2 regions of the Cupriavidus sp. D39 genome follow, and region 2 is predicted to be linked to the other one. Evidence: riboswitches for the same ligand, from Rfam matches in the RefSeq annotation. Region 2 holds a riboswitch; the other holds the start of a gene.
The links. Region 2 has a riboswitch for ZMP and ZTP ahead of glyA (serine hydroxymethyltransferase). Riboswitches for the same ligand answer to the same signal wherever they lie in the genome.

Region 1 (3,373 bases), on a different contig from region 2:
ATGATCGGTACACCGACGACCGCGAGGCAATCGGCCAAAAGCTGGCGGAGGAACAGGGCCTGACGCTGATCGGGTCCTATGACCAGCCGGACGTGATTGCCGGCCAGGGAACCGCCGCCAAGGAATTGTTCGAGGAAACGGGCGAGCTCGATGCCCTGTTCGTCTGCCTGGGCGGCGGCGGCCTACTCTCCGGCTCCGCATTGTCCGCACGCGCACTGGCGCCACGGTGCAAGATCTACGGCGTAGAGCCAGCCACCGGCAACGATGGCCAGCAATCGTTCCGCTCCGGCGCGATCGTGCATATCGATACGCCGAAGACCATCGCCGACGGCGCGCAGGCGCAGCACCTAGGCCGTCACACGTTCGAGATCATTCGCCGTGATGTCGACGATATCCTTACCGCCAGCGACGAGGAGCTGGTCGATGGCATGCGTTTCTTTGCGTCACGCATGAAGCTGGTCGTGGAGCCAACCGGCTGCCTAGGCCTCGCCGCCGCACGCGGCATGAAGGCCGAACTGATGGGCAAGCGCGTGGGCATCATCGTTAGCGGCGGGAACGTGGACATTGACCGTTTCGCGGCGTTTCTTGCGGGCTGAGTTGCGTGATTCGCGCGTGTGCAACCGGTGTGCACGGCACTTGGGGTACTTGGAAAGCGGGGCGGGATTTCCCGCGATTGAAGTGACTATCTCGCAGCGCGAGATGGTTCAAGGTTCAGTGAGACAGGTCGAGAATATTCAAAGATAGGTGAGTCACAAGTTCAAAGCTGAATGAGCGGAATCGCTCCTCGCCGTGGTCGGAGAAGGGAAACCGGTTCAACGTTTAGTGACGCGCCACAGAAACCACGCTTCGATGCGCTCGACGCCTTCTATCGGCTCGGCATGCCTTACCCAGTCGGGGTACAAAGCCGGTGTTTGTCGGTTCATGATGTATGGCCCTGAATGGCCTGACGTGTCGCGGTGCGGCATGGGCGCTCAGGCGCGGCGGGTGCTCAGCCGCTACCCAAATTGTCGCACGGGACGGCCCGTGCGCGACGACGCGCTGCGGGCGCCGGACCAGCTTGAAACGCGACCGTTCGCCTGGTGCGTATTTGCGGCGGCAGCTTCGGGGAAGTTTCAATGGTCGTTCAGTCGAGAAAGGCTGCCGGATCGGACGGCTATAACCGGCCAGTTTGAGACATTCGCGGCTAAGGCCTGGATTGCTGACAATTGCCGGGTGCAGGCGCCGTGTTCACCCCAGCATTGCCGAATCGACGAACGTGGCACCTTCCTTGACCATCCAGCGCTCTCAAAGCTCGTCGAGCTTGATAGCATCGGCAAATGCGCGCAGCGCGCCCCGAACAGGATGCGCGTTTGTCGCAATCGTGCCGCGGGGCGAGCAGGGTTGAGGCGCAGTGTTCCTTTCGGAACCCAATGAAATGTTTTTCACCTTCGCCGACGTATTGACAAGGTGTCGCTATTTCTTGGATTCGTATGCCATCCGCACCGCCAGACCTGTCAGAACGCTTCCCATCAGCCAGCGCTGCACTAATAGCCACTGCGGGCGTCCTGACAGGAAGGTAGATATCGATCCGGCCGTCACGACGATAAGTGCATTCACAGCGAGGCTGATCGAAATCTGAACGCTGCCGAGCGCCAGCGATTGGGTAAGAACACTGCCGTGTCCTGCCGTAATAAATTGGGGAAGCAGAGACAGATACATGACGGCGATTTTTGGATTCGCCAGGTTAGTGATAAACCCCATGCTAAAGAGCTTCCTTGGGGTATCGACCGGTAGGTCGCGCACTGCAAACGCGGACCGTCCGCCCGGTTTGACCGCTTGCCAGGCAAGATATAGAAGGTACAAAGCGCCGCCAAAGCGAAGCGTGTCGTATGCGTAAGGTACCGCAAATACGAAAGCCGTAATTCCGAATGCCGCACAGAGCATATAAAACACAAAGCCCAGAGCAACGCCTCCCAACGAAATGAGGCCTGCGCGTCTACCTTGGCAAATTGAGCGGGAAATTAGATAAATCATGTTCGGCCCCGGCGTTAAAACCATTCCCAACGCCACAAGAGCGAACATGAGCAAATGTGCGAAATCAGGCATAACCCATCTCCAAGGATAGTAGGTAATGCCCAGGCGCGCGGCGGCTAGCAACCTCACGCTCCCCGATAGTGCTCTATCTGTATGCGCCAGTCACGTGAGTGCAGAGACTATAGCATAGGAGAAAATACTTCATGATCGGAGGAGCCGTGGTTGTGCGCTTGCAGACAACCAGCGAACATGGGACGATCACTGGTGTCCGTCGGACTGAAAAAGTGGACCAATCGGTTTTCCGGACTTCAGATTTTGTGCCGAAGAACTAGCCGAAATTGCGCGGTTCCTGCCAGAAGGGGCTGATACTAACGGTGCCCAAAACAGCGTCTTGACAACCAGAGGCGTCGACTTGCTAATCGCGGTGTACCGGTGGCTGCGGCGGTAATCGTGTGTTGTTGTCGATCTTTGGTGCGATGCCTTACCACGCTCTATTCCCGATCATCGGATCGCACGGCAAACGAACGTCCGCTAGCTGGAATGTTGAAAGGCCGTTGTGGGTCGGCTTCTGCCGGCTGGCGCCGGAGTAGCGGATCTCGGGGTCGATCGGGCGCTTGCCGGCCAGCGGACAGTTGGTAGTCGTTGCGCAAAGCGGACACTGGCGGTGTTCGTATGAATCTTGATTGATAAGGAGACCCGGTCTGGGTAATCTCTATGTCATTCAGCACCTTAGGTGCAATCAGCAATTCATTGCAGCGGACGCGCTAAAGCGTGCCGCTGAATTTCAACGGTAGGCGCCTGGAGGCCGCGTGCAAGTCGAAATCGTGACGAAAATCGAGGCGGCCTCACGACAACTGCGCGAGGCGATCCTGCTCTTCTTCGAGGAGCGCGATGCAATCGCGATACACACGATCGTGGCGTCCGCTCATCAGATCTTGAGCGACGTGGGAAAGCGCAAGGGTGTGCAAAGTGCGGTCAAGAACGCCGCGGCACGCCGGGACGATGAAGTTAAGTCGTTCCTTATGAGCGTAAACTACCCGTACAACTTCTTCAAACACGCGGATCGCGATCCAGATGCATCGATTAACGTCGGGCCGCTTCTTCAGCTGACGGCCGAATTCATCATGGATGGCGTGGTGATGCTTCAGCTTCTTGCGGGGAAGATCCCCATCGAAGCGAAAGCGTTTTGGGCCTGGTTCGTTTCCGTCCACCATGACCAATTCGACGACCTTCCGAAAGATGGCGAAATCTCGAAACTGCAAGTGCTCGAGGTCGGAAAGTGGCCCTTTCCAGAAATCGTCGCATTCGTTAAGTTCTCAAAAATCGCAAGCGATGCAGGCCCCTAGCCCCGCTGTGGATC
Region 2 (3,373 bases):
GCCTGACCACCTCGAAGTTTGAGCCGGGGCGCGTGCTGCGCGTGCAGCGTCTTGTCATTCTGTGTCGCGCCGGGCCGGGTTGGCAAGGCCCGCCGGCGGCGCTGGCGGGCCGCGGCGGGCTGCCGGCCACCCGCGCATGGGCGGGTGGCGCAGGGGGCTTTAGCCGTAGACCGGGAAACGCTTGGTCAGGGCCGCCACTTGCTCGCGCACGCTGGCGATGTTGGCCAGGTCGTGCGGGTTTTCCAGCACGTCGGCGACCAGGTTGGCCACCAGGCGGGCTTCTTCTTCCTTGAAGCCGCGGGTGGTCATGGCCGGCGAGCCCAGGCGGATGCCCGAGGTGACGAACGGCTTTTCCGGGTCGTTGGGGATGGCGTTCTTGTTGACGGTGATGTGTGCCTCGCCCAGGACCTTTTCGGCTTCCTTGCCGGTGATCTGCATGGCGCGCAGGTCGACCAGCATCACGTGGCTTTCGGTGCGGCCGGAGACGATGCGCAGGCCGCGCTCGATCAGGGTCTCGGCCAGCACGCGGGCGTTCTTGACCACTTGTTGCTGGTAGGCCTTGAACTCGGGCGACAGGGCTTCCTTGAACGCGACTGCCTTGCCGGCGATCACGTGCATCAGGGGGCCACCCTGGATGCCGGGGAAGATGGCCGAGTTGATGGCCTTCTCATGCTCGGCCTTCATCAGGATCACGCCGCCGCGCGGGCCGCGCAGGCTCTTGTGGGTGGTGGTGGTGACGAAGTCGGCGTGGGGTACCGGGTTGGGATACTCGCCGGCGGCGATCAGGCCGGCGTAGTGGGCCATGTCGACCATGAACAAGGCGCCGATGGACTTGGCTACCTTGGCGATGCGTTCGAAGTCGATGCGCAGGGCGAAGGCGGAGGCGCCGGCGATGATCAGCTTGGGCTTCTTTTCCTGGGCCAGCTTTTCCAGCGCGTCGTAGTCGATGTCTTCGTTGGCGTCCAGGCCGTAGCTGACGACGTTGAACCACTTGCCGCTCATGTTGAGGGCCATGCCGTGGGTCAGGTGGCCGCCTTCGGCCAGGCTCATGCCCATGATGGTGTCGCCCGGCTTCAGCGCGGCAAAGAACACGCCCTGGTTGGCTTGCGAGCCGGAGTTGGGCTGCACGTTGGCGGCTTCGGCGCCGAACAGTTGCTTGACGCGGTCGATGGCGAGCTGCTCGACGACGTCGACGTACTCGCAGCCACCGTAGTAGCGCTTGCCGGGATAGCCCTCGGCATACTTGTTGGTCAGTTGCGAGCCTTGCGCGGCCATCACGGCCGGCGAGGTGTAGTTTTCCGAGGCGATCAGCTCGATGTGTTCTTCCTGGCGCTGGTCTTCCTTCTGGATGGCGGCGAAAATCTCAGGGTCGATCTGGTCGATCGTATAGCGGCTGCGTTCGAACATGGCGAAAACTCGTCTGAAAAAGGGGAATTCCGAATGGCTTCGGGGTAGGGCGCGCGGGGAAGGCACAGGCGACCGGCGTCGGACGCGTTAGCTATCCGGCGCAGGGCGCACCCTGCTTCCCATTCGCTGCCCAGGCGAGCGGCAGGCGCTTGAAACATCGCGCCAGAGAACTTTGCGCTTCCTCGTGGTAGTGCCCACTGACTTCGCCAGTCGCGCAAGATGGAATGGTTGGCGGCAGTTTAACGCGAGGCGCTGGCTCGCTGCAAGACGGTGTGGTGGGCCCCGGGGCCGAAAGTCAATGCCTTGTCTGTCAGGCAATGTAAGTGTTGTAATGTCGGACAAGGGTTTACACCGGGTCGGGCCGGCTCTCCGCTACAATCGCGGCCATGAGCAACAATGTGTGGGCCTTGCGGGTGTATTGGGAAGACACCGACGCGGGCGGCGTGGTGTTCTACGCCAATTACCTCAAATTCTTCGAGCGCGCCCGTACCGAGTGGCTGCGCTCGCTTGGCATCGAACAGCAAGCGCTGGCCGATGAGTCCGGCGTCGTCTTCATCGTCAGAAGCACGGCGGTGGACTACAATGCCCCCGCCCGTCTGGACGACCTGCTTGAGATCCGGACACAGATTGAACGGGTTGGCCCGGCGTCGGTCCAATTCGCCCAGGAAGCCTGGCGTGGCGAGCAATTGCTGGCTACTGGCGCCATCCGGGTCGGGTGTGTTGATCGCAGCACATTTCGCCCGACTCCCATTCCCGCTCCCGTCCTTGCAACCATCAAGACCGCTCGATGAATCCCGTGACCGTCACGCAAGACCTGTCGATCATTTCGCTGGTGCTGCACGCCAGTGTGCTGGCACAGGCCGTCATGGCCCTGCTGCTGGTGATGTCCCTGTTCTCGTGGACATATATCTTCCGCAAGCATTTCTCCCTGCGCGCCGCGCGCACCCAGACCGAGGGTTTCGAGCGCGACTTCTGGGCTGGCGGTGATCTGCAGGCCCTCTACCAGAGCGCAGCCAACAACCGTCACAACACGGGCGCGCTGGAACGGATCTTCGAGTCCGGCATGGGCGAATACCTGAAAGCGCGCGAGCGCAACAACGACGCCGGCGCGCTGCTCGACGCCGCCCGTCGTGCCATGCGCGCGGCCTACCAGCGCGAGATGGATGTGATGGAATCGCATCTTCCGTTCCTGGCCTCGGTGGGTTCGGTCAGCCCGTACATCGGCTTGTTCGGCACGGTATGGGGGATCATGAACGCCTTCCGCGGTTTGTCCAATGTGCAGCAGGCAACGCTTGCCGCAGTGGCGCCCGGCATTGCGGAGGCGCTGGTCGCCACCGCCATCGGCCTGTTCGCGGCGATTCCGGCGGTCATTGCCTACAACCGCTACGCTACCGAAGTCGATCGCCTGGCCATCCGCTTCGAGAGCTTCATGGAAGAGTTCCTGAACATCCTGCAACGGCAGACCCGCTAAAGCGCCGAAGCCACCAACGTCTTCGGTCAAGGAGAACCAGCAATGGCAGCGATACAGCGCCGTGGCGGCTCGCGCCGCCGGGCCAGTGCCGACATCAACGTCGTGCCTTACATCGACGTGATGCTGGTGCTGCTCGTCATTTTCATGGTGGCAGCACCGATCGTGAACCCCGCCGTGGTTGACCTGCCCAGCGTGGCCAACGCCACCCAGCAGCAAAAGGCGCCTCCCATCGTCGTGACCGTGCATGAGGACGGCGCACTGACCGCGCGCGGCAAGGATAACGCTGGCAACAGCTTCGAGCGCAAGCTCGACAAGCAGGGCCTGATCGACTTCGTGCATCAGCGCCAGAACGAGAATCCCGACCAGCCGGTGGTGATCGCCGCCGACCGCTCGGTCAGGTACGAGGCCGTGCTCGACGTCATGTCGGTGCTCAAGGCCGACGGCGTGAAGCGCGTCGGCCTGATGGTCAAGCCCAAGTAAGCAGCGCCCCACGCG

Region 1: it holds a riboswitch for ZMP and ZTP, as region 2 does, so the genes downstream of both, OMK73_RS02240 (LysE family translocator) here and glyA (serine hydroxymethyltransferase) in region 2, are expected to answer to the same signal.

What each region holds. Positions count from the first base shown of each region.
Region 1 is NZ_JAPNLE010000001.1:439,796-443,168, reverse strand. It holds gene OMK73_RS02245 (threo-3-hydroxy-L-aspartate ammonia-lyase) at 1-596, shown strand, start outside; gene OMK73_RS02240 (LysE family translocator) at 1,453-2,085, opposite strand; ZMP/ZTP riboswitch at 2,106-2,189, opposite strand; gene OMK73_RS02235 (hypothetical protein) at 2,823-3,359, shown strand.
Region 2 is NZ_JAPNLE010000009.1:2,254,639-2,258,011, reverse strand. It holds gene glyA (serine hydroxymethyltransferase) at 160-1,407, opposite strand; ZMP/ZTP riboswitch at 1,529-1,631, opposite strand; gene ybgC (tol-pal system-associated acyl-CoA thioesterase) at 1,794-2,198, shown strand; gene tolQ (protein TolQ) at 2,195-2,878, shown strand; gene tolR (protein TolR) at 2,921-3,358, shown strand.